4 regions of the Streptomyces capillispiralis genome follow, and region 1 is predicted to be linked to each of the others. Evidence: riboswitches for the same ligand, from Rfam matches in the RefSeq annotation. Region 1 holds a riboswitch; each other region holds the start of a gene.
The links. Region 1 has a riboswitch for cobalamin ahead of FHX78_RS07170 (energy-coupling factor ABC transporter permease). Riboswitches for the same ligand answer to the same signal wherever they lie in the genome.
Positions count from the first base shown of each region.

Region 2: linked by a shared signal. The riboswitch ahead of FHX78_RS27285 (cobalamin biosynthesis protein) and the one ahead of FHX78_RS07170 (energy-coupling factor ABC transporter permease) in region 1 are both predicted to bind cobalamin.
Region 3: linked by a shared signal. The riboswitch ahead of FHX78_RS02700 (ABC transporter substrate-binding protein) and the one ahead of FHX78_RS07170 (energy-coupling factor ABC transporter permease) in region 1 are both predicted to bind cobalamin.
Region 4: linked by a shared signal. The riboswitch ahead of FHX78_RS02675 (GHMP family kinase ATP-binding protein) and the one ahead of FHX78_RS07170 (energy-coupling factor ABC transporter permease) in region 1 are both predicted to bind cobalamin.

Region 1 covers NZ_VIWV01000001.1:1,759,447-1,767,744, reverse strand. Annotated here, with positions in the region: gene cbiQ (cobalt ECF transporter T component CbiQ) at 1-498, opposite strand, end outside; gene FHX78_RS07175 (energy-coupling factor ABC transporter substrate-binding protein) at 506-937, opposite strand; gene FHX78_RS07170 (energy-coupling factor ABC transporter permease) at 934-1,644, opposite strand; cobalamin riboswitch at 1,675-1,857, opposite strand; gene FHX78_RS07165 (ABC transporter substrate-binding protein) at 2,059-3,648, shown strand; gene FHX78_RS07160 (ABC transporter permease) at 3,669-4,637, shown strand; gene FHX78_RS07155 (ABC transporter permease) at 4,643-5,530, shown strand; gene FHX78_RS07150 (ABC transporter ATP-binding protein) at 5,527-6,504, shown strand; gene FHX78_RS07145 (ABC transporter ATP-binding protein) at 6,497-7,156, shown strand; gene FHX78_RS07140 (transketolase) at 7,143-7,553, opposite strand; gene FHX78_RS07135 (hypothetical protein) at 7,593-8,298, opposite strand, start outside.
Region 2 covers NZ_VIWV01000001.1:6,256,337-6,264,634, reverse strand. Annotated here, with positions in the region: gene FHX78_RS27310 (hypothetical protein) at 1-327, opposite strand, end outside; gene FHX78_RS27305 (alpha/beta hydrolase) at 496-1,623, opposite strand; gene FHX78_RS27300 (class II aldolase/adducin family protein) at 1,748-2,479, opposite strand; gene FHX78_RS36925 (hypothetical protein) at 2,561-2,716, shown strand; gene FHX78_RS27295 (inorganic phosphate transporter) at 2,941-4,194, shown strand; gene FHX78_RS27290 (hypothetical protein) at 4,226-4,447, shown strand; cobalamin riboswitch at 4,600-4,737, shown strand; gene FHX78_RS27285 (cobalamin biosynthesis protein) at 4,863-5,804, shown strand; gene FHX78_RS27280 (cobyric acid synthase) at 5,801-7,312, shown strand; gene cobN (cobaltochelatase subunit CobN) at 7,309-8,298, shown strand, end outside.
Region 3 covers NZ_VIWV01000001.1:720,188-728,485, forward strand. Annotated here, with positions in the region: gene FHX78_RS02690 (MFS transporter) at 1-306, shown strand, start outside; gene FHX78_RS02695 (class I SAM-dependent methyltransferase) at 275-1,024, shown strand; cobalamin riboswitch at 1,116-1,236, shown strand; gene FHX78_RS02700 (ABC transporter substrate-binding protein) at 1,345-2,310, shown strand; gene FHX78_RS02705 (FecCD family ABC transporter permease) at 2,307-3,422, shown strand; gene FHX78_RS02710 (ABC transporter ATP-binding protein) at 3,419-4,204, shown strand; gene FHX78_RS02715 (FKBP-type peptidyl-prolyl cis-trans isomerase) at 4,407-4,817, shown strand; gene FHX78_RS02720 (endo-1,4-beta-xylanase) at 5,368-6,999, shown strand; gene FHX78_RS02730 (GNAT family N-acetyltransferase) at 7,200-7,688, opposite strand; gene FHX78_RS02735 (endo-1,4-beta-xylanase) at 7,842-8,298, opposite strand, start outside.
Region 4 covers NZ_VIWV01000001.1:712,510-718,583, forward strand. Annotated here, with positions in the region: partial or broken gene FHX78_RS02655 (tRNA (adenosine(37)-N6)-threonylcarbamoyltransferase complex transferase subunit TsaD) at 452-840, shown strand; gene FHX78_RS02660 (GNAT family N-acetyltransferase) at 837-1,409, shown strand; partial or broken gene FHX78_RS02665 (hypothetical protein) at 1,721-1,903, shown strand; gene FHX78_RS02670 (ferric reductase-like transmembrane domain-containing protein) at 1,941-2,927, opposite strand; cobalamin riboswitch at 3,180-3,351, shown strand; gene FHX78_RS02675 (GHMP family kinase ATP-binding protein) at 3,597-4,466, shown strand; gene FHX78_RS02680 (cysteine synthase family protein) at 4,463-5,485, shown strand; gene FHX78_RS02685 (ATP-grasp domain-containing protein) at 5,482-6,074, shown strand, end outside.

The sequences.
Region 1 (8,298 bases):
CTGCGCCTGCCGGATCCGGCGCACCGAGTCGAGCAGTAGGAAACTCATCCGGTACGTCACCAGCGCCACGTCGACGAGCGGCGCGGGCACCCCGGCGCGGACCAGGCGGGGCAGCAGGTCGGACATGGGGGTGGTGAACGCGAACAGCAGGACGCCGAGGGAGGCCGCCGACGTGCGCAGCAGCAGCTCCCCGGCGCGCGGCGGCCCGTCCGCGGCCCAGGACACGAACCCGTCCGGCCCGCCCACCCGCACCAGCAGCGGGAGCGCCCCGGTCAGGCAGAAGCCCAGCGGCACCCGGTAGGCGCGCCACAGCCGCCGGCCCGGCACGCCCGCCGGGCCGAGCAGCACCGCGAGCGCGGTGACCAGCACCAGGGCCGCGCCCGGCCAGGGCGGCAGCGAGATCGCGAGCAGGGTGAGCCCGAGTCCCAGCACGGCCTTGTCCACGGGATGACGGTGGCGCCAGCGGCTGCTGTGGGCCGCCGCGTCGATCGGCAGCACGGGGGGCTCAGTCCCCCCGCCGGGACGCGGCCCCGCCGCCCACGCCCCCGCCGGCCCCGGCCCCGGCCTCACCGGCCCCGGCCCCGGCCTCACCGGCCCCGGCGTCGGGCCCCGGTCCTTCCTCCCTCCGCGCGCGTGCCCGCGCCTCGCCCTGCCGCCGTCCGCGCCGCACCCCGAAGTAGTACGCGAGGACGCCCGCGCCGATCGCCGCCTGGAGGGCGAACAGCGCCGACTCGATCTCCCCGGACGGCGGTTCGTACAGGGGCGAGAACCACGGCTCGTAGTCCGGGTCGATCTCGGTGATCGCCGTCTCCGCCTCGGCGTCCGCGCCCGCGAACGGCTCCTCCTTGTGGTCGCCCAGTCCGAGCGCGAGCGGCAGCACCGCGAGCGCGGCCACGAGCACCAGCAGCAGGGTGTTGATCCTGGCGTTGCGGCTCATCGGGTCACCGCCCCCGTCGAGTCGGCCGTCGTCCGTCCGGCCGCCGAGGTCACCAGCACCCCGAGCCGGGTCAGCTCCCCCTTGCTCGACTGCACCAGCATGCGCATCACCAGCACGGTCAGCAGGCCCTCGCTCACCGCGAGCGGGATCTGGGTGACGGCGAAGATGGAGCCGAACTTGCCGAGCGCGCCCAGGAATCCACTGCCCGGGTCGGGGAAGGCGAGCGCCAGCTGCACACTGGTCACGCAGTAGGTCGCCAGGTCGGCGACGAACGCGCCGGAGAACACCGCCGGCATCAGCGGCACGCCGTACCGGCGCAGCAGCCGGTAGACGCCGTACCCGGCCCAGGGACCGGCGACCGCCATCGAGAAGACGTTGGCGCCCAGCGTGGTCAGCCCGCCGTGGGCGAGCAGCAGCGCCTGGAACAGCAGGGTGATGGTGCCCAGCACCGCCATGGCCGGCGGCCGGAACAGGATCGCGCCGAGCCCCGTGCCGGTGGGGTGGGAGCAACTGCCGGTGACGGACGGCAGCTTCAGCGCGGACAGCACGAACGTGAACGCTCCCGACGCGCCCAGCAGCAGGGTGCTCTCGGGCCGTTCCCTGATGTCACGGACGAGTGACCGGGCTCCGTGGACGACGAACGGCGCCGACGCGGCGCCCCAGGCGACCGCGTGCGCCGGCGGCAGAAAACCCTCGGCTATGTGCATGGCTCAGCAGACCCTCTCCAGCACCTCGTGGATGGTTGACGCGCCTTGGCCGGTCTCCTGGCTGACGGGTACCACCGCCCGTGCTCCGCCTTCCCGGGTCCCGAAGGACCCAGTGGCCGTCCGTGAGGACTGGAGCCGGACTTCCCGATCACAGTGGCGAGGGCCGCACCGGTATCGCACCGATTTCCCGTCACCAAGGCGTGGCGACAGTAGTGCCGGTTCCGGTCCGGTGACAAGCGGCCACGGGGGCGCGCGGACAGCGCCCGACGGCTCGCACCCCGGCGCACACCTGCGCACTTGACACGGGCGGCGCCGTCCGTCGAGGCCGTGGACTGAGGGGCCGCCGTCCTGGGTAGAGCCTTGCTGCACTTAATATGCAACAACGATTTTCAGGCATCAGGGATGTGAGGACCGATGACGACCCGACGAATACGGGGTGCCGCCGCGGCGATGGCCATGGCCGGCGCCGTCGCCGCCTGCTCGGCGCCGGGCGGCGGCGGCGAGGACGGCGGCGCGTCCGCCGCATCCGTCGTGATCGGGGTCCCGTCCGAACCGGACACCCTCAGCCCCCTGCTCGGCTACGGCAAGGACGGCAACTCCAAGATCTTCGACGGCCTCCTCGCCCGCGACGCCGCCATGGAACTGAAGCCCGCGCTGGCGAAGGCGCTCCCCGAGGTCACCGACGGCGGCCGCACCTACACGTACACCCTGCGCGAGGGCGTGAGGTTCAGCGACGGCGAACCGCTCACCGCCGACGACGTGGTCTTCACCTACCGCACCGTGCTGGACGACCGGACGAACAACACCGCCCGGAGCGAACTGGACGTCATCGACGAGGTCCGGGCGGAGGGCGACGGCAAGGTCGTCTTCACCCTCGACCACCCCTACGCGGCCTTCGCCGCCCGCACGGTCCTGCCCATCGTCCCCGAGCACGTCGCCGGCGGACAGGACCCCAACACCGGCTCCTTCAACACGAAGCCGGTCGGCACCGGACCGTACGTCCTCACCGGCTGGAGCAAGGGCGAAAAGCTCACCTTCAAGGCCAATCCGGACTACTGGGGCGGCGCGCCGAAGGTGAAAAAGCTCACCATGGCGATCATCGCCGACGACGACGTCCGCGCCACCCGGCTGCGCTCCGGCGACCTCGACGGAGCGACCCTCCCGCCCAACCTCGCCGCCACCTTCAAGGGCGACGACGACAAGAAGACCTACCGGGCGACCTCCTACGACTTCCGCGCCGTCACCCTGCCCACCGGCGACCCGGTCACCGGCGACACCGCGATCCGCCGCGCCCTCGACCTCGCAGTGGACCGCGAGGCCATGGTCGACAAGATCCTCGACGGCGCCGGCCGCCCCGCCTACGGACCGCTGCCCGTCGACGACCCCTGGTTCGCCGACGGCATCGAACGCCCCCGGGACCTCGCCGAGGCCGGCAGGATCCTCGACGCGGCGGGCTGGAAGCCCGGCAAGGACGGCGTCCGCGCCAAGGCCAACCGCCCCGCCCGGTTCACCCTCTACTACCCCTCCGGCGACAAGGTCCGCCAGGACCACGCCCTCGCCTACGCCTCCGACGCCAAGGAGGCCGGCATCGACGTCCGCGTGGAGAGCGCCACCTGGGAGGTCATCGAACCCCGGATGAAGCACGACGCCGTGCTCGCCGGCTTCGGCAGCACCGGCGACCCCGACTTCGGCCTCTACACCCTGCTGCACTCCTCCCTCGCCGGCGACGGCTTCAACAACATGGCCCGCTACGACAACCCGGCCGTCGACCGGGCCCTCGACACCGGCCGCCGCGCCCAGGACGCCAAGGCCCGCGAGGCCGCCTACGACACGCTCCAGCGCGAACTGGTGAAGAACCCCGGCTACACCGTCCTCACCCACATCGACCACCTCTACGTCCTCGCCGACCGCTGGGAGGGCCTGACCACCCAGACCGAACCGCACGAGCACGGCTTCGCCAGCGGCCCCTGGTGGAACGCCGAGGACTGGCAGCCCCGCGCATGACACCCCTGCCCTGGGCGGCGATGGCACGACTGACGGCACGGCGGGCCCTGTTCGCCGTGCCCGTCCTCCTCGTCGTCACCTTCGGCGTGTTCGCCGTGGCCGCCGCCTCCCCCTTCGACCCCGTCAAGGCCTACGCCGGCACCGCCGCGCTCGGCGCCGACCAGGAGACCCTGGACCGGCTGCGCGACAACCTCGGCGTGGACCGGCCGTTCGCCGTCCGCTGGTGGGACTGGCTCACCTCCGCGCTCGGCGGCGACTTCGGCCGGTCCACCGTCATGCGCCAGCCGGTCGCCGAGGTCATCGGCGAACGCCTGGTGTGGTCCACGCTGCTGTGCGCCGTCGCGTTCGCCGCGGCGGTCCTGCTCGGCACCCTGCTCGGCGTGCTCGCCGCCCGCCGCCCCGGCTCGCTCCTCGACCGCACGGTCACCTCCCTCGCGTACTCCCTGGAGGCGGCCCCGGTCTTCTGGATCGCCCTGCTCGCCATCTGGCTGTTCGCCCTGAACCTGGACGTCCTGCCGGCCGGCGGCCTCACCGACACCGGCAGCGACCACGTCACCGCCGGCCAGGTGGTGAGCCACCTCGTCCTGCCCGCCGGCGTCCTCGCCGTCTCCCAACTGCCCTGGTTCATCCTGTACGTCCGCCAGGGCGTCGGCGACGCCCTCGCCGAGGACCCGGTGCGCGGGGCCAGGGCCCGCGGCCTGGCCGAACGCACCGTCCTGCTCGGCCACGCCCTGCGCAGCGGACTGCTGCCCGTCCTCACCCTGATCGGCTCCCGCGTCCCCGAACTCATCACCGGCGCCCTGCTGGTGGAGACCGTGTTCAGCTGGCCGGGCATCGCCGCGGCCACCGTGGAGGCGGCCACCGCCGTCGACTTCCCGCTGCTGGCCGCGCTGACCACCCTCGCCACCGCCGCCGTCCTCGCCGGAAACCTGCTCGCCGACCTGCTCTACGGACTGATCGACCCGAGGGTGAAGCTGAATGAGATGTGACTCCCATGGCTGACACCACCGCCGACACCAAGCACACCGCCTGGCGCTCGCACGGCACCGCCCGCCGCTCCACGCACACCCTCCGGCTGCGCGTCTCCGCCACCCTCGTCGCCGTGACGGTCCTCGCGGTCCTGCTCGTACCGCCCCTGGTCCAACTCGACCAGCAGAGCGTGGACCTGGCCGCCAAACTCCTGCCGCCCAGCTGGGACCACCCCTTCGGCACCGACGACGTAGGCCGCGACCTGCTGCTGCGCTGCGTCTACGGCCTGCGGGTCTCCCTGCTGGTCGGCGTGGTCGCCGCGCTCACCGCCACCGTGATCGGCACCGCCGTCGGCGCCACCGCCGGGGCGCTCGGCGGCTGGGCCGACCGCGCGGTCATGCGCCTCGTCGACACCCTCTCCTCCGTCCCGCACCTGCTGCTCGGCGTCTTCATCGTGGCCATGTTCCGCCCCGGCGTCTGGCCGGTGGTGATCTCCGTGGCGCTCACCCACTGGCTGTCCACCGCCCGCATCGTCCGCGCCGAGGTCCTCTCGCTGCGCTCCCGCCCCCACCTCGACGCGGCCGTCTCAGGCGGCGCCTCCCGGTGGCGGGTGACCGTACGGCACCTGCTGCCCGCCGTACTGCCGCAGGCCGGGCTCGCCGCCGTCCTCATGGTGCCGCACGCCATGTGGCACGAGTCGGCGCTGTCCTTCCTCGGCCTGGGCCTGCCCGCCCACACCGCCAGCCTCGGCACCCTCATCCAGGGCGCCCGCGGCTCCCTGCTCGCCGGACAGTGGTGGCCCACCCTCTTCCCCGGCCTCTTCCTGATCGTCCCCACCCTCGCCGTCGCCGGACTCGCCGGTGTCTGGCGGGAGCGGATCAGCCCCCGCCGCCGATCGGAGCTCATGCTGTGACCGAGCGACCCCCCGTCCTGTCGGTGCGCGGCCTGTCGGTGCGCTTCCTGCTGCCCGGCGGGCGCCGGATCGCCGCCGTCACCGACGCCCGCTTCGACGTGCGCCCCGGCGAGTGCCTCGCCCTGATCGGCGAGAGCGGCTGCGGCAAGTCCGTCCTCGCCTCCGCCCTGCTCGGCCTGCTCCCCGCCAACGCCCAGACCGCGGGCAGCGCCCGGCTCGACGACCTCGACCTGCTCACCGCCGGCGAACGCACCCTCGCCCGCACCGTGCGGGGCCGCAGGATCGGCCTCGTCCCGCAGAGCCCCGCCGCCCACCTCACCCCCGTCCGCACCATCCGCTCCCAACTGGAGGAGACGGTCGCCGAACTGAGGGGCGTACGGGGCCGTGCGGCCCTGCGCGAGGCCGCCGAACGGGCCGCCGCCCGTGCCGCGTTCCCGCCGGACCACCTCGACCGCTACCCGCACGAACTCTCCGGCGGCCTCGCCCAGCGCGCCGCCACCGCCCTCGCCCTGGTCGGCGGGGCACCCCTGCTGCTCGCCGACGAACCCACCACGGGACTCGACCGCGACCTGGTGGACCGCACCGTCGACGAACTGCGCCGCCACGTCGACACCGACGGCGACCGGGCGCTGCTGATGATCACCCACGACCTGGCGGCGGCCGCCCGCGTCGCCGACCGCGTGGCCGTCATGTACGCCGGCCGGATCGTCGAACTCGCCGACGCCGACGCCTTCTTCGGCGCCCCGGGCCCCCGCCACCCCTATAGCCGGGGCCTGCTGGAGGCCCTCCCCGACCGGGCCTTCACCCCCATTCCGGGACTGCCCCCCGCACTCGGCGACCTCCCCGACGGCTGCGCCTTCGCCCCCCGCTGCGAACGGGCCACCGGGGCGTGCACGGCGCTTCCGCCCTTCACCGGGTCGGTCGCCTGCCACCACCCGGTCCCGGCCGCCACCCCGGAGGACATCCGTGCTTGAACTGCGCGCCATCACCGCCGGCTACGACCGGCGCGCCCCCGCCGTCCGCGACGCCTCCCTCACCGTCGCCCCCGGCGAGGCCGTCGGCCTGCTCGGCCCCAGCGGCTGCGGCAAGTCCACCCTGGCCAGGGTCGCCGCCCTCCTGCACCGCCCCGACTCCGGAACCCTCCTCGTCGACGGCGCCCCGGTCCGCCGCTGGCGCCACCGCGCCCCGCGCGCACAGCGCACCGCCTTCGGCGTCGTGTTCCAGCAGCCCCGCCTCTCCGCCGACCCCCGGCTGCGCCTCACCGACCTGATCGCCGAACCCCTGCGCGCGACCGGCCGGCGCGAGGCCGTCCCGGGGCGCGTGACCGAACTCGCCGACGCCGTCGGCCTGACCCCCGACCTGCTCACCCGCCGCCCCCACGAGGTCAGCGACGGCCAGCTCCAGCGCGCCTGCCTCGCCCGCGCGCTGGTGCTGCGCCCCCGCTGGCTGATCTGCGACGAGATGACCGCCATGCTGGACGCCTCCACCACGGCCGCGCTGGTCGCGGTCGTCGAGGACTACCGCGCGGCGACGGGCGCGGGACTGCTGGCCGTGGGCCACGACCAGACCCTGCTCGACCGCTGGTGCGACCGCACGGTCCACTGGGACACGGTCACCGCAGCGTGATGTCGCGCCCCTGAATGACGGTGGAGTTGTCCCCGGCCGTCGCCGTCATCGTCACCGTGCCGGGGGCGGCCGGACCGCCCGGCCGCGGCAGCAGCGGAGCCAGCTCCTGGTCCAGCACGCGCCGCAGCTCCCGCGCCAGCTCAGGATGGTCGCGGACCAGCCGCTGGAGCTTGCGCTGCCAGTCCTGGGCGAGCCCGGTCTCGGCGTCGGCGTCGTCGGCCTCGCGCGCCGTCAGCACCTCCTCGCGCACCTCGGCCAGCTCCGCCTCGATGGCCGGGACCCGCTCGGGGTGCACTCGCCGCCACAACTCGACCGCCGAGGTGCGCGCCTGCTGCCACGCATCGGTCGCCATCGCGCCCACCAGGGCGGTTCCGGCGGCCAGTACCAGTGGATCCACGTTCGCCTCCGTGTGTCGGTGCGGGTGATGCCGCGGGTGTCACGTCGTGTCGGGAAGGGTCCCGTCGGAGGCCGCCTCCTCGGACAGCTCCCAGACGACGGCGTCCAACTTCACGGCGGGTGAGAACCCTTCCGCGAACCCCGTCACCACCAGCCGGGCGATGCGCCCCTCGTCGGTGCGCACGCACAGCACGGCGCCCCGCCGGGCCGGCGCCGCGATCGATCCGGCGGTGGCCGCCGCCTCGGCGCACTCCGCGTGACCCGGTGTCCTCCCGGCCACTTCCCACTGCGCCACCGCGACCCCGCCCCCCGCCATCACCTGCGTGCTGCCGAGGTTGCCGATGGTGATGTCGCTCGTGCCCAGGAACGAGCTGTCGCCGGCCGGCGGATCGGCGTCCAGCTCCTTGCCGTACAGGTCGAGCACCAGGGTGCCCCGCCACTGCTCGGAAGGCTCGGCGGCCGCCCCGCCGGGAGGGGACCGGGTGCCCGCGTCGTCCTGGCCCTCCGCCCGGGGAACGCCGCTCGCCGTGCCGTCCGACGCGAGAGAGGACCGGGGACCGGAGCCGGCCTCCGCGTCGTCGACGAAGTGGACGTACAGGAACACCGCGCCGACGGCGGCGACGAGCAGCCCCAGGAAGGCCGCCCATCCTCCCGCGCGGATGGTGGTGTTGACGGTGTGGAAGGTCCGGCCGTCGATGTCGCGGCCCTGGACGACGAAGCCGTTGTCACCCGTCTCGACACGCTGG
Region 2 (8,298 bases), 4.5 Mb from region 1:
GTCCCAGTCGGCGCGGACCTGAGCGACGGTCAGCCCGAGGGCGTGGGCCGCCCGTTCGGCGGTCGCGTCGGAGAGGGTGGCCTTGCCGTCGGTGGTGGCGCTGTCCCCGCCGGGGCCGAGGGCGGCGTCGGCCCAGCGGGCGACGCGGGCCGCGGCGGCCAGACCGGAGCGTGCCATTCTGGCCAGCTCCGCCGGTGCGGGGGTGCCCTCCGGGGGGCGCGGCGCGGGGCGGCGCGGGCGCCGCTGGTTGATCGCTGCGGGGGCGGCGGCCAGGGGTCGCGGGCGGACAAGTCGAAGCCTGGAGTCGCGCGGGATACGGGACGTCACGGGTGCAGTCTTCCGGTTGACGGTCCGAAAACCCAAACGGAATGCGGACGAGGGCCCGGGAGCGGCCCGCGCGGCGGCCCCGGACGCGGTCGGAGGGAGGGAATCAGGCCACTGGTACGGCGATAAACGGAATCCTCGGCACCGGCCGTGGGCCGTTCGGGGGCACGGTCACATCAACGGGGTGAGGAAGCGCCTCAGGGCCTCTTCGTAGGCCTGCGGGTCGGCGTTCCACATGGCGGCGTGGGGAGCGTCCGCGACGGTGTGCAGGGTGATGGTGTTCGGGTGGTCGGCGGCGAGGCGGCGGGAGAAGCGCCAGGGGGCGACCGTGTCGTCGGGGCCGTGGAAGATCTGCGTGGGGACGGCGACCCGGTCCAGGTGGACGGCGCCGGGGCTGCGGTCGCCGTACAGGCCCGTGCGGCCCTGGGCGGCGCGGACGGCGAGCGGCAGCAGGACGCCCGGGGTGCGGCCGGCCGCGGCGAGGGCGCGCAGGGTCGCCTCCCAGTCGAGCACCGGGGAGTCCAGGACGAGCCCGGCGACGTGGGCGCGGACGTCGGAGCGGGCGGCGGCGCGCAGCGCCATGGTGGCGCCGGTGGACCAGCCGTACAGGACGACCTGCCGGGCGCCCGCGCGCACGGCGTGGTGCATCGCCGCGTCGAGATCGCGCCACTCGGTCTCGCCGAGGTGGTGGAGGCCGTCCGGGGAGCGGGGTGCGCCGGGGTCGCCCCGGTGGGCGGGGGCGAGCACCGGGAAGCGGTGACGGTGCAGGACCTCCATGAGGTTCATGGTGTGTTCCCGGGTGGTGCCGATGCCGTGGACGGCGATCACCCAGGTGTCCCGGGCGGCCGGCACGAACCAGGCGGGCAGGGAGCCGAGTTCCCCGGGGATGTCGAGGTCGGTGTGGTCGAGGCCGAGGGCCGTGCGGGGGTCGCCCACGTACAGGTTGGGGGTGAACCAGGCGCGGTCGCCGGGTTCGAGGGTGCCGTGGGTGACGCACTCCAGGCTGCGGACGACGGTGTCGGCGCTGTGCACGGTGTCGTCCCGCACGGGTCCGACGACCGCGTGGAAGCCGTCACCGGCGAGGCCGTAGCGGCCGGGGCGCAGGGCGGCGAGGTCCCGGGTGAGGCTGACCCGGCCGGCCGCGGTGGAGTGCACGGTGAGGCGGGGTTCGGTGGGCAGGGGTCTGCCCGGGGGCATCCGGAGGGCGGCGTCGCTGGCGAACCGGCCGGCGGCCACCGCGGCGGCACCGGCCCCTATCACGGCGGTGACGGCAGCGGCCGTCGCTCTGGCAGTGCGCACGTTCTCCAGTGTCCTGTCGGACGGCACGACCGGCCAGTGGGCACCCGCGCGGCGCCGGCGCCCGCACGCCCGCCCGCACGCCCCCGGGTCGCGGCCGTCCGGGCGCTGGTTCCGGCCCCCGCCGTCAGCCCCGCTGCCCGTACCCCCGCAGGCGCTCGCCCACCTCCGTCAGCTGCTCCGGGGTCAGCAGGCGCGGGGACAGGCCCGGGACCGAGGAGGCGGTCAGCCAGACGCGGCACATCCACTCCAGCTGGGCCGTGCGGTCGTAGGCCTGGGCGAGGGTCGTGCCGTGGGTGACGGTGCCGTGGTTCTGCAGGAGGCAGCCGGTGCGGCCGTCGAGGGCGCGGAGCATGTTCCCGGCCAGCTCGTCGGTGCCGTACGTCGCATAGCGGGCGACCCGGACGGGGCCGCCCAGTGCCGCGGCCATGTAGTGGATCAGCGGCAGCTCGTCGACGAGCGTGGAGACGGCCGTCGCGTGCACGGCGTGCGTGTGCACCACGGCGCGCGCGCCGGTGGTGCGGTAGACCGCGAGGTGCAGGGGCAGCTCACTGGTCGGCACCAGCGAGCCGAGGACCTGCCGGCCGGTGAGGTCGACACCGGTCACGTCGTCCGGCGTCAGCCGGTCGTACGGCACTCCCGACGGAGTGACCAGGACCGTGTCGCCGACCCGCACCGAGACGTTGCCGGAGGTGCCCACGACGAGCCCGTCGGCGACGGTCCGGCGCGCGGTCTCGACGAGGTCCGCCCAGGCGCGCGCCTCCTCCTCGGGCACACGCCTCCCCCGCGCGTCCCCCACGCCCCGGGCGCCACCCCCGGCGTCCCCCGCTTCCCGTCCGCCCCGCCGCTGCTCAGCCATGCCGCGATCCTGCCAGGCAGGCCGTCGGCCCCGCCTGCGCGTCCGCCGTCCGCCGGCCGTCGGCCGTCGCGCCAGAAGGGCGTGGACCGGCCGTCCGCCGAGGCCGCGGGCGCCCGCTTCGTCCACGTCGAGGCGACCGAGGCCACCACCTACCGCGACCCCCGCTGCGCCCGGCGGCACCAGGGGTCCCGCCGGGCCGGCCGGCCCGCCGCGCGGCGCGGGCACCCTCCCGAGTGACCGGAATCTCTTCCACGGCTCACTCGATCGGCTGAAGCGGTGCGCCGCGGGCGCCCGCCCCGCCGGGCACGGGGCAGCCCAGGGGCACGGCGGGCGACCCCCGCCATCCGGCGGAGCGGCGACCCCCTTTTACGGTCACCACGACGCCCATTCCAGTTCATCTTCCGTTCACCCTGGTTACCTACGGTCGACCAGCCAATGACCTCGAACGATTGCCTGGGTAAATGGAAGGCTTCTCGCTGATCCTCGCGATTGTGGTGGTAACCGCACTCGCGTTCGATTTCACGAACGGTTTCCACGACACCGCGAACGCGATGGCAACGACCATTTCGACCGGTGCGCTCAAGCCCAAGGTCGCGGTGGCCATGTCCGCCGTGCTGAACCTTGTCGGCGCCTTCCTCTCGGTGGAGGTCGCCAACACGATCTCCAAGGGCCTCGTCGACGAGGCCGGCATCCGTCCCGAGGTCATCTTCGCCGCGTTGGTCGGCGCGATCCTCTGGAACCTGCTGACGTGGCTGGTCGGTCTGCCGTCCAGCTCCTCGCACGCCCTCATGGGCGGCCTGATCGGCGCCACCGTCGCCTCCGCCGGCTTCGGCGCGGTGCACGGCGACGTCCTCGTCACCAAGGTCCTCATCCCCGCGATCGCCGCCCCGCTGGTGGCCGGCCTCGCCGCGATGCTCGCCACCCGGCTGACCTACCGCCTGGGCCGGAAGGCCGACGGCAAGGCCTCCGAGAAGGGCTACCGCGCCGGGCAGATCGCCTCCGCCGGCCTGGTCTCGCTGGCCCACGGCACCAACGACGCCCAGAAGACGATGGGCATCATCACCCTCGCCCTGGTCGCCGGCGGCACCCTCGCCCCCGACTCCGACCCGCCCATGTGGGTCATCCTCTCCGCGGGCATCGCCATCGCGCTCGGCACCTACCTCGGCGGCTGGCGCATCATCCGCACCATGGGCAAGGGCCTGACCGACCTCCAGCCGCAGCAGGGCTTCGCCGCCCAGACCAGCGCCGCGACGGTCATCCTGGCCTCCTCGCACCTCGGCTTCTCGCTCTCCACCACGCATTCCGTTTCCGGTTCCGTGATGGGCGCGGGCCTGGGCCGCAGGGGCGGCGTCGTCCGCTGGTCGACGGCCACCCGGATGTTCATCGCCTGGGGCCTCACCCTGCCCGCGGCGGCCCTGGTCGCGGCGCTCGCCGAGTGGGTCTGCGGCTTCGGCGACTGGGGCACCGCCCTCGTGGCCGTCTTCCTGGTCGCCTCCAGCGCGGCGATCTGGAAGATCTCCCGGCGTGAGGTCGTCGACCACACCAACGTCAACGACCACGACGTCCCCGGCGAGGAGCCCTCCGGCGTGGTGACCCAGGCGATCGCCGCCGTCACCCCGCCCCCGGCCGGCACCGTGACCGACGAACTCGCCGCCTCCATCGCGGCCCCGGCGTCCACGGACCCGGCGGCCCCGCAGGCCAAGACCACCGTCTGACCGCGCCCCGGTACGAAGGAAGAAGAGCACCATGAAGATCGACTGGGCGGCCCTCGGCTCCGTGTTCGGCGTCAGCCTCGTGGTCACCGTGGCCCTGGTGGCCCTGTTCACCCTCGGCATCAACGGTCTGTCCCGCCAGGAGCGGGCCGCAGCCCAGGGCCGGTCCGCGGCCCTGGCCGTCACCGGCGCCTACGCCTGCTTCGCGGCGTGCGCGGCGGCGGTGGCCTACGGGATCTACCTGATCATGGCCTGACCACCCGAGCGTCTCCGTCCGACGGGCGGTGCGGGAGCCCCGGCACCCGCACCGCCCGTCGGCGTGTGCGCACCCCGCCCGCCGTCACCCACCGGAACCCCTCTGTGGGCCTCAGCACACTTCAGCCCCGCAGGTCAACGGCAAGTTGACGGCCCTTCCGGGGCCGTGGTGGACTGCCTCAGCCAATACGGCGGCAGGAGAGGAAGCCGGTGCGAATCCGGCGCGGTCCCGCCACTGTCACCGGGGTGCACACCCCGGGAGCCAGGAACTCTCACCGCCGGTCTCGTCGAACCAGGGCGCGGACACCCTGAGTGAGGACCCAACGCCATGCGCGGCTGCCCGTCGAGGTCGATCAGCGACGCCCCGCCCCTCCCCGGGGCCACCCCCTCCTCCGGAACACCGGCCGGCTGACCCCATGGGTGCCGATCGCGTCTTCGCGTACGGCGCCGCCGCCGGCCTCCTCGGCGACCTGCTGCTCGGCGATCCCCGCCGCGGGCACCCGGTCGCCGCTTTCGGGCGGGCCGCGGCCGCCGTGGAACGAGTGCTGTGGCGGGACGACCGGGGCCGGGGCGCCGTGCACACCGCCGTGTGCGTCGGCGGGACCGTCGCGCTGGGAAGCCTTGCCGCACGCCTCGTGCGCTCCTCCCCCGCCGCCTCCGTCGCCCTGACCGGCGTCGCCACCTGGGCCGTCGTCGGCGGCACCTCGCTGGCCCGGGAGGCCCGTGCCGTCGCCGCGGCGCTGGAGGCCGGGGACGTGGAGGCGGCCCGGGCCCGGCTGCCGCACCTGTGCGGCCGCGACCCCCAGGCCCTGGACGCCGACGGGATCGCCCGCGCGGTGGTCGAGTCCGTCGCCGAGAACACCTCCGACGCCGTGGTCGGCGCCCTGGTGTGGGGCGCCGTCGCCGGGGTGCCGGGCCTGCTGGGCTTCCGCGCCGTCAACACCCTGGACGCGATGGTCGGCCACAAGTCCCCCCGCTACCGCCGCTACGGCTGGGCCTCCGCCCGCCTCGACGACGTCGCCGGATGGCCCGGGGCGCGGCTGACCGCCGTACTCGCCGCGCTCGCCGGACCGGACCCGCGCGGTGCCGTGCGGGCGTGGCGGACCGACGCGCACCGGCATCCGAGCCCCAACGCCGGTCCCGTGGAGGCGTCCTTCGCGGGCGCGCTCGGGGTGCGGCTCGGCGGCACCCTCTCCTACGGCGGGCGGGTCGAGCACCGGCCCGCCCTCAACGGCGGCGGCCGGGCCGTGGCCGTGTCCGACATCGAGCGGGCGGTACGGCTCTCGCGGCGGGTCGGCTGGCTCGCGCTCGGGGCCGGCGTCCTCGCGCGGAGCGTCATGAAGGGACGTGCATCGTGAGCGGTGGGGGTCTGCTGGTCGCCGGGACCACCTCGGACGCCGGCAAGAGCGTGGTGACCGCCGGGATCTGCCGGTGGCTGGTGCGCCAGGGCGTGAAGGTCGCGCCGTTCAAGGCGCAGAACATGTCGCTGAACTCGTTCGTGACCCGGGAGGGCGCCGAGATCGGGCGGGCGCAGGCGATGCAGGCCCAGGCCTGCCGCGTCGAGCCGACCGCGCTGATGAACCCGGTGCTGCTCAAGCCGGGCGGCGAGCAGTCCAGCCAGGTGGTGCTGCTGGGCCGGCCGGTCGGCGAGCTGAGCGCCCGCGGGTACCACGGCGGGCGCCAGCAGCGGCTGCTGGGCACGGTGCTGGACTGTCTGGAGCAGTTGCGGGGCACGTATGACGCGGTGATCTGCGAGGGGGCCGGCAGTCCGGCCGAGATCAATCTGCGGCGGACGGACATCGTCAACATGGGCATCGCCAGGAACGCCGGGCTGCCCGTGCTCGTCGTCGGCGACATCGACCGGGGCGGCGTCTTCGCGTCGTTCTTCGGCACCGTCGCCCTGCTGTCCCGCGAGGACCAGCAGTTGGTCGCCGGGTTCCTGGTGAACAAGTTCCGGGGCGACGTCTCGCTGCTGGAGCCGGGTCTGGAGATGCTGCACGGCCTGACCGGACGCCGGACCTACGGCGTGCTGCCGTTCCGGCACGGCCTCGGCATCGACGAGGAGGACGGTCTGAACGTGTCGCTGCGCGGCGCCGTGCGCGAGTCGGAGGTGGCCGCGCCGGCCGGCGAGGACGTCCTGCGGGTCGCGGTGTGCGCGGTGCCGCTGATGTCCAACTTCACGGACGTCGACGCGCTCGCCGCCGAACCGGGCGTCGTGGTGCGGTTCGTGGACCGGCCCGAGGAACTCGCCGACGCCGACCTCGTCGTCGTACCGGGGACGCGCGGCACCGTGCGGGCGCTCCGGTGGCTGCGGGAGCGCGGGCTCGCGGACGCGCTGAAGCGGCGGGCGGCCGAGGGGCGGCCCGTGCTCGGCATCTGCGGAGGCTTCCAGATCCTCGGGGAGCACATCGAGGACGAGGTCGAGAGCCGCGCGGGGCATGTGGACGGGCTCGGCATCCTGCCCGTACGGGTGCGGTTCGCCCGCGAGAAGACCCTCGCCCGGCCGTCCGGCGACGCCCTCGGGGAGCCCGTCGAGGGGTACGAGATCCACCACGGGGTCGCCGAGGTCACGGGCGGTGAGCCGTTCCTCGACGGCTGCCGGGTCGGCCAGACCTGGGGCACGCACTGGCACGGCTCGCTGGAGTCGGACGGCTTCCGGCGCGCCTTCCTGCGCGAGGTCGCCGCCGCCGCGGGGCGCCGCTTCGTACCGGCCCCCGGCACCTCGTTCGCCGCGCTGCGCGAGCAGCAGCTCGACCGGCTCGGCGACCTGATCGAACAGCACGCGGACACGGACGCGCTGTGGCGGCTCATCGAGTCCGGCGCGCCGCAAGGACTGCCTTTCATTCCACCGGGAGCGCCCGCATGAGCACTGTGTTGTTGTTGTCGACCGCCGACACCGATCTGCTGGCGGCCCGGGCCGCCTCCGGTGCCTCCTACCGGATCGGCAACCCGACCCGGGTGGACGTGGCGGAGGAGCTGCCCGCGCTGCTCGACGGCGCGGACCTCGCCGTCGTCCGCCTGCTGGGCGGCAAGCGCGCCTGGGAGGACGGCCTCGCGGCGCTGAAGGCGTCCGGGATCCCGACCGTGCTGCTCGGCGGCGAGACGGTGCCGGACGCGGAGCTGATGGCCGAGTCGTCGGTGCCGGCCGGTGTGGTGGCCGAGGCGCTGCGCTACCTCGTCGAGGGCGGCCCGGAGAACCTGACCGAACTGGCGCGGTTCCTGTCGGACACCGTGCTGCTGACCGGCGAGGGCTTCGACGGGCCGCGGAAGATGCCCGAGTACGGGGTGCACGGCGAGCGGACCGCGGCCGAGGGCCGGCCCACCGTCGGCGTGCTCTTCTACCGCGCGCACGAACTCAGCGGCAACACCGCCTTCGTGGACACCCTGTGCGACGCGATCGAGGCCCACGGTGCCAACGCCCTGCCGGTGTACTGCGGTTCGCTGCGCGGCGCGGAGGAGGGGCTGTACGAGATCCTGGGGCGGGCCGACGCCCTGGTCGCCACCGTGCTGGCGGCCGGCGGCACGCACGCCTCGCAGGCGTCGGCCGGCGGTGACGAGGAGGCCTGGGACGTCGGGGCGCTCGCCGACCTGAACGTGCCGGTGCTGCAAGGGCTCTGCCTCACCTCGTCGCGGGCCGCGTGGGACGCCTCCGACGCCGCCCTGTCCCCCATGGACGCCGCGATGCAGGTCGCCATCCCCGAGTTCGACGGCCGGCTCGTCACGGTCCCCTTCTCCTTCAAGGAGCAGGGCCCGGACGACGTCCCGGTGTACGTCGCCGACCCGGAGCGGGCCGCGCGGGTGGCCGGCATCGCCGTACGCCACGCCCGGCTCGCGCACAAGCCGAACGCCGAC
Region 3 (8,298 bases), 1.0 Mb from region 1:
CTCAAGAACGACCTGGAGGCGCTGCGCCGCAGCCCTCGCTCCGACGCCGTGGTCTTCGGCCAGCAGCGGCTGGCCGCGGGCCTGGGCGCCTGCGCGAGCGGCATGCTGGGCGGGCAGTTGTACGGCCTCGGCGAACGGGCCGGACACACCGGCTGGTTCTGGCTGCTGGCAGCCGCCCAGTGTCTGTTGCTTCCCCCTCTTCTGCTGGTGCTGCGCCGTCGCACGGCGCGGCGTCCTGTCCCCGACGGCGACCATGAAGGAGCACTGACGCGCGATGACACGGACGGGCGGATTCCAGGACGATGACTTCTGGACCGAGTTCCACGACTTCCTCTTCTCCGAGCAGCGCTACGAGCAGGCCGGTGAACTGCTCGACAACTCCCCCCTGCTGGTCTTCCCACAGGGGTCGCGCGTGCTGGACCTGTGCTGCGGGCCGGGGGTGTTCACCGTGCCGCTCGCCCGCCGCGGTCACCGCGTGACCGGAGTGGACCTGAGCCCGGCCATGCTGGACCGGGCACACAAGCGATCGGCCGACGCCGGTGTCGAGGTGACGTACGTGCGGGCCGACGCCCGCGAGTACGAGGCACCGGGCGGCTTCGACGTCGTCCTCAACATGTTCACCTCCTTCGGGTACTTCGAGGACCCCGCCGACAACGCGCGCGTGCTGCGCACCATGTACACCTGCCTGGCACCCGGCGGCACCCTCGTCCTCGACCTCGCCGGGAAGGAGCTCCTGGCCCGCAGGGTCACCCCGCCCAAGGTGGTGCGGCGGGGCGACGACGTGATGGTGCAGACCGACACCGTGCTGGACGAGTGGGCGCGGCTGCGCAGCGAGTGGGTGCTGGTCCGGGGCGAGCGGGTGACGCGGGCCACCTTGACGTGGTTCGTGTACAGCGCGGTGGAGCTGCGGCGGATGGCCGAGGAGGCGGGGTTCGGCCGCGTGCAGGTCTTCGGCGGGTTCGACGGGCGCCCCTACGACGAGAGTGCCGAGCGGCTCGTCCTTCGGGCTGTGCGCGAGGCGTGAGGAAAGGCGGGGCGTGCGGCCGGGTCCGCACGCCCATGTGCCGTCGGCTCGGGAAGCCGTAGGATCACCTGGTCATCGCCGCGACGGGAGACAGGAAGCCGGTGCGAATCCGGCACGGTCCCGCCACTGTGACCGGGGAGCGCCCCTCCGACATGCCACTGCGCTGTGCGCGGGAAGGCGGAGGGAACGTCGATCCGGGAGTCAGGACACTGGTCCGTCGCGGGCCCGATCCGAGGAGCGCGGACTCCAGGAGGCTTCACGTGTCCCAATTGTTCACCCCTGCCCGCACGCGCGGGTTCCTTCGTTCCACGGCCGCTGCCATGGTTCTCTCGTCCGTGCTGCTGACCACCGGCTGCGGTGCGTCCGACGAGAGCGGCGCCGACGCAGAGGCCACCGCGGCCGCGCCCGAGGGCTTCCCGGTCACCATCGACAACTGCGGCGTGAAGACGACGTACGACAAGCCGCCGTCGCGGGTGGTCACCATCCACCAGCACCCGGCGGAGCTCATGCTCGCCCTCGGTCTGAAGGACCGCATGGCCGGAACGGCCTTCCCCGACTCCGCCGTCCTGCCCGAGCTGAAGAAGGACTACGAGTCCGTACCGGAACTGGCGGAGAGGGAACCGTCCTTCGAGACCGTCCTGGACGCCGAACCCGACCTCGTCTACGGCGGCTACGGCAGCGCCTTCGACGAGAAGGAGGGCCGCTCCCGCAAGGCGTTCGCCGACGCCGGCATCGACAGCTACCTCAACCGCGAGTACTGCGGCGAGAAGACGGTGACGATGAAGGACACCTACGACGAGATCCGCACCATCGGCAAGATCTTCGGCGTCCCGGACCGGGCCGACGAACTGGTCGCCGACCTCGAGGACCGCGTCGGCAAAGCCGCCGCCACGGTCGAGGGCGAGCCCGAGCTGCCCGTCTTCGTCTACGACAGCGGCGACAAGAGCGCCTTCACCGCGGGCGGCAAGAGCCTGGGCACCGAGCTGATCCGGCTGGCCGGCGGCGAGAACGTCTTCACCGACCTCGACGACGTCTTCGGTGACGTCTCCTGGGAGCAGGTCGTCGAGCGCAAGCCGGAGGTCATCGCCATCTACGACTACGCCGGCGCCGGAAGCGTGGGGGAGAAGAAGAAGTTCCTGCTCTCCCAGCCCGCGCTCGCCGACGTACCCGCCATCAGGAACAAGCGGTTCGTCGTCCTGCCGCTGACCGCCACCCTGGTCGGCATCCGCTCGGCCTACGCGGTCGAGGACCTGGCCCGCGGGCTGCACCCCGAGAGCTTCCGGTGACCCAGGCCGCCACCGGCGCGTCCACCGAGCGGACGGTTCAGCCGCACAAGACCACCGGGCCCGGGGCGGGCCGTACGAGGCCGGCGGTCACGCTGCTCGTACTCGCCGCTCTGCTCGTCGTCTCCGCCACGGCCGGCCTCGCCATCGGCTCCGTCCAGGTGCCGCCCGGCCAGGTGTGGGGCATCGTGACGCACGCGCTGGGTGCCGACTGGCAGGATCCGGACTGGTCGCGGGCCCGGGAGACCATTGTGGTGGACGTGCGGGCGCCGCGGGTGCTGCTCGGTGCGGTCACCGGGGCCGGTCTGGCGGTGATCGGTACCGCGTTGCAGGCCCTGGTGCGCAACCCGCTCGCCGAGCCGTACCTGCTCGGCGTCTCCTCCGGGGCGTCCCTCGGCGCGGTCTCCGTGATCGTGTTCGGGGTCACCCTCTTCGGGCCGGCCTCCCTGTCGGTGGCCGCCTTCGTGGGCGCCCTGGGCGCGCTCCTGCTCGTGTACGCCACCGCCCGCACCGGCGGCCGCATCACCTCGGCACGGCTGGTGCTGTCCGGGGTGGCGATCGCGGCGGTACTCACCGCGGTCCTCGATCTGCTGCTGCTCACCACCGACCGGGGCAACGAGGCCCGCGCGGTTCTCGCCTGGACCCTCGGCGGCCTCGGCGGGGTCAACTGGGGCACCCTGTGGCTGCCGAGCACGGCCCTGCTGCTCGGTGTCGGCGTCCTCATGGCGCAGGCCCGCAACCTGAACCTGCTGCTGGCCGGCGAGGAGGCGGCGACCACGATGGGTCTGGACGTGGCCCGGTTCCGTGCTCGTCTGTTCGTCGTGCTCTCCCTCGTCACGGGCGTGCTGGTCGCGGCGGCCGGACCCATCGGCTTCGTCGGCCTGATGATGCCGCACATCGTGCGCCTGTTCGTCGGCGGCGACCACCGCCGGGTCCTGCCGACGGCGGCACTCGGCGGAGCGGTCTTCCTCATCTGGGCCGACATCGCCGCGCGGACGATCGCCGCGCCGATGGAGATACCCGTCGGCGTACTCACGGCCCTGTGCGGCGGGCCGTTCTTCCTGTGGCTGATGCGCCGGGACGCCCGGCGCGGCACCGACCGAGGAGTGGCATGACCGCGACCGAACTGAGCGTCGACGGCGTCACGCTCAGCGCCGGAGCCCGTCACCTGGTGCGTGACGTCTCCCTGACCGCCCGTCCGGGTGAGACCATCGGGCTCGTCGGCCCCAACGGCAGCGGCAAGTCCAGCCTCCTGCGCACCGTCTACCGCGTCCTGCGCCCCGACACCGGTCAGGTCCGCGTCGACGGCGGCGACGCCTGGTCACTGTCGGTGCGGCAACTGGCCCGCACCGTGGCAGCGGTGGTCCAGGACTCGGCGGCCGACTTCGACCTCGCCGTCCGCGAGGTCGTCGCCATGGGCCGCACCCCACACAAACGACTCCTCGCCGGTGACACCCCCGAGGACGCCGACCTCATCGACTCCGCACTCCTGGCGGTCGACGCCGTCCACCTGGCCGACCGCCCCTTCGACCGGCTCTCCGGCGGCGAGCGCCAGCGCGTCCTCATCGCCCGCGCCCTCGCCCAGCAGCCCACGCTCCTCGTCCTCGACGAACCCACCAACCACCTCGACATCCGCCACCAACTGTCCGTGCTCGGCACCCTGCGCCGCCTGCCCACGACCGTCCTGCTGGCCCTGCACGACCTCAACCTGGCCGCCTACTACTGCGACCGCCTCTACGTCCTGCACGCCGGTGAGGTCACCGCCTCCGGCCCACCCGCCGAGATCCTCACCCCCCACCTCCTGGCCGAGGTCTACGGAGTGGAGACGGAAGTCACCATCCATCCGCGCACGGGCGCCCCGCAGGTGACGTTCCTCCCCGAAGAGCCACACGTCTGAAGGCACCAACCCGAGCCACCGCGTCCCGCCCGAGTGTGCGGGGGCTCGTGCGCCGGCCGTGCGACGGACCGCCCTGCGCGGCCACTGATCCGGTGCGCTCGGGAAACCGGCGTGCGCGTTAGCGTGACCCTCTGCCGCATGGAGTGTCCATGGGCCGGGTCGGCCCGCACGAGGGTCCGCGACGGAGAGTGACGGAACTGCGATGAGTGAACTGACGAAGCCCGAGGTCGACGTCCCGGAGGGTGCCGCGCCTGCCGAACTGACCGTCCGGGACCTGGTCGTCGGGGACGGACCCGAGGTGAAGCCGGGCACGGTGGTCAGGGTCCACTACGTCGGGGTGACCTTCGAGACCGGGAAGGAGTTCGACTCCTCCTGGGACCGTGACCAGCCCTTCAAGTTCGCACTGGGCAGCGGCAGGGTCATCAAGGGCTGGGACCGGGGGTTGAGGGGGATGAAGGTCGGCGGTCGGCGCGAGATCGTCGTTCCCCCGCGTCTCGGCTACGGCAACCAGTCGCCCTCGCCGTTGATCCCGCCGGGCTCGACCCTGGTCTTCGTGGTGGACCTGCTCGACTCGTACTCCGCCGGCGCAGGCGGCTGGAGCAACGCCCGCTGACCCGGACCGATCCTGTTTCCGCGCCCGCGCCCTCGCCCTCGCCCTCGCCCTCGCCCCAGGCGTTGCCGTCGTGGATCCGCGCGCACCCAGATCCTCCGCGCACTTCAGCGCCCACACCTCGAGTTCTCCGATCTGCCGGGAGTGAGCCCGTACGCGGTGCGGTCCTCGTCCTCGTAGTGAAGACGTCGGCCTCGCACTCCTCGCCGGTGTCCGGATCGGTGACGAGGAAACGGCCGCTGAGCGGATCGGTCTCCGGCCGTCGTTCCCGAACGGTCCTCGGCCGACGGCCCCTCACTCGCACCTGGAACAATGGTGATCAGTCACGGCGGGGCGGCGCGATCGGTTGCGCACCGTTCTTGCCGCGGCGGGGGACGACGGTGCTCGGCGACGGTGTGGCTGAGGGCGGCGATGCCGTCGACAGACGGGCAGAGAATACGGAGTGCTGCTGTTCATGCGGTTTCGAAAGAGCGCTGTCATCGCGGTTGTGTGTGCCTTGGCCGCTGGTGTCTCGGGGGACCGTGCCGGCACCTCCGCGCCCGCGGGGGGACCTGTGGAGGACCTCCTGAACGGCAGGGACTGGGCTCACTTCGCCGGCGGGAAGCCCACACGCACAGGGGTACGGGTCACACCCCTCGACCGGCGCATCACACGCCAGGACGGTACCGGCGGACAGCCGAACCCACCGGTGAACCTGCGCGGTCCCCACCTGGTGTTCCGAGGGGATATCCGGATCGAAGCCGGCCTGCGGCGCACGGATGACACGGATGCCTACCTGCATCTGTACGGTGAGACGCCGGTCATCTACGACGAATGGCGCTACGAACGGCGCGGCGTGCGCATCGGCGTGGTCGGCGGGAGGCTCCGGATCGACCGCTGGGACGGGGACTCCGACAGACCTGCGACGACCCGGACCTTCGGGAGCGGCCTGGGGCTCGAAGTCCGCCTCGCCGTCGAAGTCCGCGCGAACAGGCTTGTACTGGAGGCCGACGGCAGGGTCGTGGGAACCGTTCCCGCGCGGGACGTCTTCGGCAGTGGCCGCATCTGGTTCGGCGCGGACGCCGGAGCCCGCGGGAAGGGCTGGACCCTCAGCGATCTCCACGCGCGGTCACTGGGACGGGGCCGGATGTCCGTCGTGGACGCGCCCGGCCTGCGAGTGCCCCGGTCCAGCGATGCGATGCGTGATCTGGCGGCGGATCTCCCACGCCCGATCCATATGGGAACCGCCCTGGCCGCGGGCCCCTTGCTGACCGACAGCGCCTACCGCCGGACGGCGGGTGAGGAGTTCTCCATGCTTACGCCGGAGAACGACTTCAAGCCGCAGTTCGTCCAGCCTCGACGCGGCGTGTTCGCGTTCGCGGAAGGCGATACCTTGGTGGACTTCGCCGAGGCCAACAGCATGAAGGTGCACGCCCACACCCTCGTCTGGTTCGAAGCCCTGCCCGCATGGATGCGCGCCGAGATGACGGACGAGCAGCGCAGGCGCGTCATGGTGGAGCACATACGCGCGGTAGCGGGCCATTTCCGGGGGAAGGTGGCGGAATGGGACGTGGTGAACGAGCCCATGTCCGACGAGGACGAGGACTACTTCAACGGCAACCGGGGCGTGCGGCCGCAGTTGTGGTTCGAAGCGATGGGTGAGGAGTACATCGACATCGCCTTCCATGCTGCCCGCGAGGCCGACCCGCACGCGGTGCTGTACCTCAACGAGTACGGGGTGGAGGAGGACGGTCCACGCTGGGACGCCCTCTACGCGCTGCTGGTCCGGTTGAAGGAGCGGGGCGTTCCGATCGATGGCGTCGGTTTCCAGAACCACGACTACGCCGTCAGCGACCGTACCGACCCCGAGGTCTTCCGACGCAAGGTCAGGGCTTTGGCCGGACTCGGCCTGAAGGCCCGGGTCTCGGAGGCGGACGTCCTCGTCGACGAGGACGAAGAGGACATCCAGGCCCGCCAGTTGGCGGGGAAACTCGCGGTCTGCGGCGAAGAACCCAACTGCACCTCGTTCTCGACCTGGGGTTTCACCGACAAGTACGGCTCCACGGCTGACCTGCGGCACTATCCGCCGAGTCCGGGAAACGCTCTTCCCTGGGACGCGACGTACGAGGCGAAGCCCGCCTACTGGGCACTGCGTGACGTCCTGGACGACCAGTACGAAGACGACGCAGGGGACGACCGCCGGTAGGCACGCGCCGTACACCAGGACCCTTGGACGAAGCGGGATCGAGGTGAGCGCCCTCGGTTCTGGCTGCCGGCCATCGGCGGGGAATGGCAGGGCCCCGACGGGAGCCCGCTCGGCTGGGGCACGGTCGACGCCGGGGAGTCCGTGCGTGCCGCGCACCGTGCGCCGGACCTCGGTGTGACCTTCTTAACCGGCGCACCGCGTCATGCCGGGGGAATGCGGAACTCGAATTCGGGACGGTCCCACGGCACGGCGGGCGGGTTCGCGAGCGCGGTCCCGGTCCGCACCGCACCCGCGCGGTGGTAGAAGCCCTCGGCCGGACGATGCGACACGACCTTGACACGGTCGAGCCCGGCGGCACGGGCCTCGGACCGCATGTGGGCGACGAGCAGCCGTCCGATGCCCCGTCCCTGCGCCTCGTCGGCGACGAACAGCAGGTCGAGTTCCGGTGGAGCGAGGACGAGCGCGTAGAACCCGAGGACCCGGCCTCCGTGCTCGTCGGCGTCGACGGCCACGAAGGTGCGGTGGGCCTCGATGTAATCGGGACCGACCCGGTAGCCCGCGACTGCGGCTGCGTACTTGCCCGCGTAGGCGCCCGAGCCACGCACGAGCCGCGTGAGCCGTTTGGCATCCCGCGCCTCGGCCCTCCGTATCCTGATCGGCCCGCCGGCCGGGGAAGTGCGTGGACTCATCGGTCAAGTCTCGCACAGGGGCATGCCGACATGCGGCGGGTCACTGCTCGGGCGGGATCCCCGCACCGCTCCCGTGGGCCGCTCGGCTTCGCGAGGACCGCCACCGTGGCGGCGGCCCTCGCGATCATCGGTGATGTCCTGGTACGGGCGAGGTCAGGCGCGGGTCCAGCGCTGGTTGTTGCCGTTCGAGCAGGAGTAGAGCTGGATCAGCGTGCCGTTGGCGGTGCCGCTGCCGACGGCGTCGAGGCAGAGGCCGGACTGGACGCCGACGACGGATCCGTCGGAGTTGAGGCGCCACTTCTGGTTGTCGCCGCCCCAGCAGCTGTAGATCTGGACCTTGGCACCGTTGCCGGTGCCGGCGGCGTCCAGGCACTTGTCGCCGTAGACCCGGAGCTCACCGGCGTCGGTGTACGTCCACTGCTGGTTGGTGCCGTCGTGGCAGTCCCACAGCTGGACCTGGGTGCCGTCGGTGGTGCTGCTGCTGGGCACGTCCAGGCAGCGGCCCGAAGCGACGCCCTTGATCGTTTGGCCGTCCCCGGGCGGCGTCGTGGAGCCGCCGTTGAGTGCGTTGAGGACAGCGGTGTAGGCGGGCTTCTTGCTGCCGTCGTTG
Region 4 (6,074 bases), 1.0 Mb from region 1:
CGTACGTAGGGAGAGGTCGACGGCCGAACGCCGCGTTCGGTACGGATGGCGGACGAGCCCCAGCCGACGCCTCCATCACCTGGACGCAGGTTCCGTCGGCCATGGCGCGAAGGGCGGCGGACTCGTCGCGGCCGAGGGCCTTGAGCGGGACGGACCGTGCGGCATCCGGCGGGCCGCCCCAGCCGTCGGCGCCGGCCCGGACGACTTTCGCCGCGGTGGCCCATGGCAGCCGGGCGCGGGTCACTGCTGCGCACCTCGGGATCTGGGGCAGCGCCGGAGGAGTCCAGGCCGCACCCTCCGGGGGCGGCCATGTGTGCGGAGCCGGTTTGGTACACATCGTCGGAGACCTTATTGCATAATAATTGCAACAACTTATCTGTGACAGAAAGGTTGGCCGTGAGGGTCTGCGATGGCGCCGGGCATCGAGTCGTCCTGCGACAAGACGGGAGCGGACCTGGCCCGGGACCTGATCACACGCCTCGGGAACACGCTGGACGACGCGGTCGCGGAGTGGTTCGACGAGGCGGCACGGGTCTTCGGGCTGCCGTATCCGGACGGTCCGGCCATCGATGCGGTCACGGCCTGCGCCGAGCACGGCGTGGGCACCCTGTCGTGATCGGCGGTGTCGCCGCGGACTCGCGGGTACGGTCGCCGGCCGAGGAGCACCGTCTGGCGGCGGGCGTCGAACTGCGACTGCCGCCGCTGCGGCTGTGCACTGGCAGCGGCGCGAGGACCGCCCCCGTCGGCGACCTTCTGGTACGGGTGGGCTCCGCGCCGGCACCGCTGGAGTACGCCGCACTGCATCCCGTCGTCATGGGGAAGGCGGTGGCCGCCTCATGACCACCGACATCCGTGTGTACCGGGACGCCGGGATACTCGCGCACACCGAGTCACTGCGTTCGGTGTACGTCGACGCCTTCTGCACCCCGCCCTGGAACGAGGACGAGGCGCAGGCAACCGAGTTCGTCTCCCGGCTGCCGGTGAGCGTACGGCGTGCCGGGTTCACCGCCGCGACCGCCGTGCGCGACGGAGAGGTCGTCGGCTTCGCCACCGCGATGACCACTCCGGCCCCCTTCCCCACCGACCGCTGCTATCCCCAGGCGGCCGCCGGCCTCGGCAACGACCGCACCGCCGACTGGCTGTGCGGAGCCCGGGAGATCGACGAACTCGCCGTCAGGCCCACCGCCCGCGGTACCGGCCTCGCCGCCCGCCTCCTCGACGCGGTGACCGCAGACGCGCCCGAGGGGCGGGCATGGCTGCTCACCTCGGTCCGTAACGGGCGGGCCCTGGCCTTCTACCGCCGCCACGGCTGGACGCAGGCCACCCGCCCTTCCCCCGGCGGCAAGGGCATCGTCGTCTTCCTCGGTCCGCGCCACCCCGCCCGTTCCCTCGCCCCGTTCCCCCTGTGAGCCTTCGGCGCCCCGCCTCGCACACCGCTGAAATCCGCCGCCATTTCCCCGACATCGTCACCGAGCCCGCCACAACGTGGTCCCCGGCGCTCCACTGCCGACCCCTGCCCCGCCCCTGCCGTTCGTGAAGTACTGGCCCGAGACGGCGGGGTCCTGGCACCGTTCGGGGCGCGTGACATGGTCACCGCCCGGATCAGGAGCGTCCGCGTTCTTGACGGGCCGACTGCCCGTGCGCGAACCATTTGTGCGCGGACATCCCGGTGGCCTCGGGGGCGGGTCGGCGTACCTATCAGGCGGACGGCCCTGCCTTGTATGCGGAGCGCGCCACCGCCCAGCGCGCCCACCTCGGGCTGATACTGCTGCCGACCACGAGCATCGGCTCCTTACCGCAGACCGGCGAACTGCGCACCGCCCGCGCCGACCCGCGCTCCGGGCGGATCGACACGGCCGGCTACGAGGAGCGGAGCAGGGCGGAGATCCAGGAAGCCCTGTCGTCGGCCAGCATCCCCTCCCGGGACGCCGTGCCGGTCGTCAGTCCGTCTCCTGGGTGTGGGGGGCCGTCGCGGGCGGATGAGTCGGACGGTCCCGTCCGCCGTCACGGCCGGACACCACCACGATGACCAGCCCGACAAGCACGGCTGCGACGGCGGCCCGTCCTGCCGCGCGCGCCCACCAGGCCGGACGGGCCGCGCCCACGCCGCCCTTCGGCGCACCCAGCCGTTCGGCCCGCCGGGCAGGTCTCAGCAGACGCAGCAACAGCAGTACCCCGACCGGGAGTTGCAGTAGCCACAGCACGGTGCGCGGCCACTCCCCGTACCAGACGTTGGTTCCGTACAGCAGGGTGTGCCACACGCTGAGCACGTAGACGACGATCACGAAACGGTGCAGCCGTCGCCAGGTGTTCGCTCCGATGCGGTGCCGGACGTAGAACAACAGTCCCAGCGGAATCGCCAGGTACAGGGCACCCTGGCCGATCGGGATGGCGATCCGGCCGGTCCCGGAGTCGTACCAACCGGGCACGAAGCTGTCGGCGAAGGCCACCCACAACCGTTCCGCCCAGTCCACCTTCGTCTCGTAGCGCACGAGTTCCGCCGCGAACATCAGCGCGTGGGCGAACATCAGCGCCGTCGTCGTCAGGCTCGTGGTGCGGTGCCAGCGCTCCAGCACCTGCCGGGAGACCGGCAGCCGGGCGGGGCGCGGCCCCGACAGCAGCAGACCGAGCATGACCGTGCCCCAGGCCCACAGCAGGCCCGACCACCCGAACGCCTGACTGAGCAGGTACATCCAGTAGGTGCCGGGGTCGTCCATGAACGGCATGACCGCGACCGTGTCCGACGCGCCGGACTCCATGCGCGCCCACAGGAACGCGAACACGAGCGCCGTGACCACCATCGCCGCGGTGGCGTCGGGCAGGGCGGCCCGCAGGTCGCCGCGCAGCGCGACGCGGTCACCGGGAGGCTGTCGCCGTTCGGGCGGGGCTGTTGCCCCGTCTTCGTCCGGCCTCGCGTCTGACGTCATCAGGGGCCTCCGGGCACGGGCCACCGCAGCAACGGTGCGCATGTGGCGTGAGGCAACAAGTCTGACTGACGGGGCAGTGATCCTCAGAGGCGTTATCCGGCCAGAGCCACCACGGGAACCGCACGGGGCACACCTGGTCTCCGCCTCCCCTCCACATTCAAGACAACCGCCGAAGCCCCACTGTCGCAGGAATACGAGCGCCTCTACGCTGATGCACGCAGTCGGTTCGCGCCTCCCGTCCACCCGGACGCCCGGTGGCGCGGCACAAGAGGGAACCCGGTGCGAATCCGGGGCTGTCCCACAGCGGTGAGTGGGAACGAAAGCCGTCGATGTCACGGGGTCCACGTCAGGGCCGGGGAAGAGACGGCCGGTAGGTGTCGGCCCTTTCGGCGGACGTGCCCGCGAGTCCGAGGACCTGCCACTGCGCCCGCGTCCCGCGCGGGCTGTGCTCGTGACCTCGTGGACCGGGTCGGCGGTACGGGCGGTCGTCCGTCGTGCGTGTGGCTGCGCCTCCTTCCCTGTCGGTGTTCAAGGCCCGGTACGGAGGAGGATGGTGTGCGGGACCCAGCCGGTTCGCGTCGGCCGTACCGACCCCGGGGCGACGTGTCGTCCGACGGACCGGGGCCGACGATTCTCCAACCCGTCGCGGGCGTCCTCCAGGAACCGGGCGTGTCCGGCGGCACGGTGTCCGGTGTCTGCCACGGCACTCTGGGCGAGTTGTACCAGGGCCCGTTGCGAGCGGGCACCGATCCTGAGATCGCGGTGGTGTCCTTCCCCGTGGACCGTCACTCCTGGGTGTACTTCACACCGAGGACGACGGCCGGCTCGCCGCGTCCGTCGGCACTCGGTGAGAAGTCGGCGACAGCGGCCCGGCTCTTCCTGGACCACTACGGCCTCACCCTGCCACCGGGCGACTGGCACACCCACTCCGAACTGCCGGTGGGCGTGGGGATGGCCAGTTCCACGGCGGACATCGTGGCGACGCTGCGCTGCCTGTTCCGTGTCTTCTCCCTGCCGTACGACACGGACGTGGTCCTCGGCGTCCTGGCGGGCATCGAGCGCGCCGACAGCGTCTTCCTCGACGAGTTCGCCCTGTACCTCAGCGGCCGGCACCGGGTGGTGCGGCGACTGGGCCCGGACATCGGCTTCCACACCGCCTACGTCACGGAACCCGGCACGGTGGACACCGCCGCCGTCACTCCCCTGCTGCTGGACCACTACCGGCGCCGCAGCGAGGAGTACCAGCGGTGCCTGACCGATCTGGTGAAGGGCTTCGATTCGGGCGACCCGGCCGCCGTAGCGCGTGCCGCGACGGTCAGCGCCGCGTTGTCCCAGGAGGTACTGCCCAAGGCGACCTTCGGCAGCCTGCGAGCCCATCGTGAACGGTTCGGTGCCGACGGCATCTTCGTCGCCCACACCGGCTGCCTGGCCGGCTATCTCTTCGCCTCACGCCCACCGGCCGAGGTCAAGTCCGAACTCTCCGCGTTCCTCCACTCGCTCGGCCACCAGTGCACCTTCGCCCAAGGAGGCTACGGGTGATCCACCCCCACATCGCCGACGCCCTGAAAGTCCCGGACCTCGTCCGGCTCACCGACGGCCTGGTCCTGCTGCGGTTCGAGTCGATGAAGATCTACTCGGCCCTGGCCGCCGTCCGTCATCTGCTGGAACGGGGCACGGTCCGTCCGGGCCAGACCCTGATCGACAGCTCCAGCGGCATCTACGCCTACGCCCTCGCACTGGCCTGCCACCGCTACGGCATGCGGTGCCGCATCGTCGCGTCCACCACTGTCGACGCCACCACCCTCGCTCAGCTGGAGATCCTCGGCGCTACGGTGGAACAGGTCAGACCGTCGCAAAACCTCCGGCTCGACCAGGAACTGAGGGTGCGGCGGGTGCGCGAGATCCTCGCCGAGGATCCCGGGCACCACTGGATGCGCCAGTACCACGACGACGTCCACTACCTCGGCTACCAAGAGGTCGCCGACCGGATCGCGGCGGAGTTCCCGGCGACACCGCTGACCGTCGTCGGCGGGGTGGGTTCCGGAGCCTCGACCGGCGGCATCGTGGAACACCTGCGCGTTACGGACCCCTCGGTGCGTCTGGTCGGCGTCCAGCCCTTCGGGAGCGTCACCTTCGGCAGCCAGGACCATCACGATCCCGAGGCGATCATCGCCGGCATCGGCTCGTCGATCGTCTTCGACAACGTCCGCCACCATCTCTACGACACCGTGCACTGGCTGGACTTCACCCACGCCATGTCCGGCGCGGTCGCCCTGCTGCGCGAGCACGCGGTGTTCGCCGGGCTGTCCACCGGTGCCGGCTTCTTGACGGCGCTGTACGAGGCCCGCCGTCACCCCGACCGACTGCACCTGGTGGTAGGGGCCGACACCGGACACCGCTACGTGGAGCGTGTGTTCGCCCGGCACGCCGAGGCCCTGGATCCGGCCGCGCTGAAGCCCGTCGAGGTCCGCGGTCCGGAGGAGATGACCATGCCGTGGTCGAGAATGACGTGGCGGCGCACTCCCTGCCCGGCCCACTGGAAGGAGCGGGCGGCATGACCGTGGCCTGCCTGGAGTCACTGACCTTCGGCCTCGGCCATCTGGTCCGCGCGGCCGACCGGCTCGGCGAGCGCCTGCTGCTCCTCACCCGGGACCCCGCCTACTACGCCTACGAACTGGACCGGCTGCCCGCCGACGCCCTCGACGTCGTCGTGACCGACACCTTCGACGTGGAGCGGGTCGCCGATCTGCTCCGGCGCACCCCGGGGCTGCGCGGCCTGATCAGTTCCACCGACACCTGGACCCTGGCCGGCGCCTCCCTCACCGAACGCCTCGGCCTGCCCGGTCTCGATCCAGCCGTACTGCGACTGACCCGGGACAAGGCCGCCGTACGCAACAGACTGCACCGCGCGGGCCTCACCCGCGCAAGGGCCGTCGAGAACGCCGACCCGGACCGCGAGCCACGCGGGCTGCTGCTCAAGGAGGCGGGACTGCCGCTCGTGCTCAAGGACACCGCGGGCACGGGAAGCCAGAACGTGTGGTTGGTCCGTGACGAGGGCGAACTCGACGCGGCGCTGGCGGAGGCGTCCGGTCGGGACCTGAGAGGACGGTTGTTCGCCGAGCCCTATTTCAGCGGCCCGGTGTACAG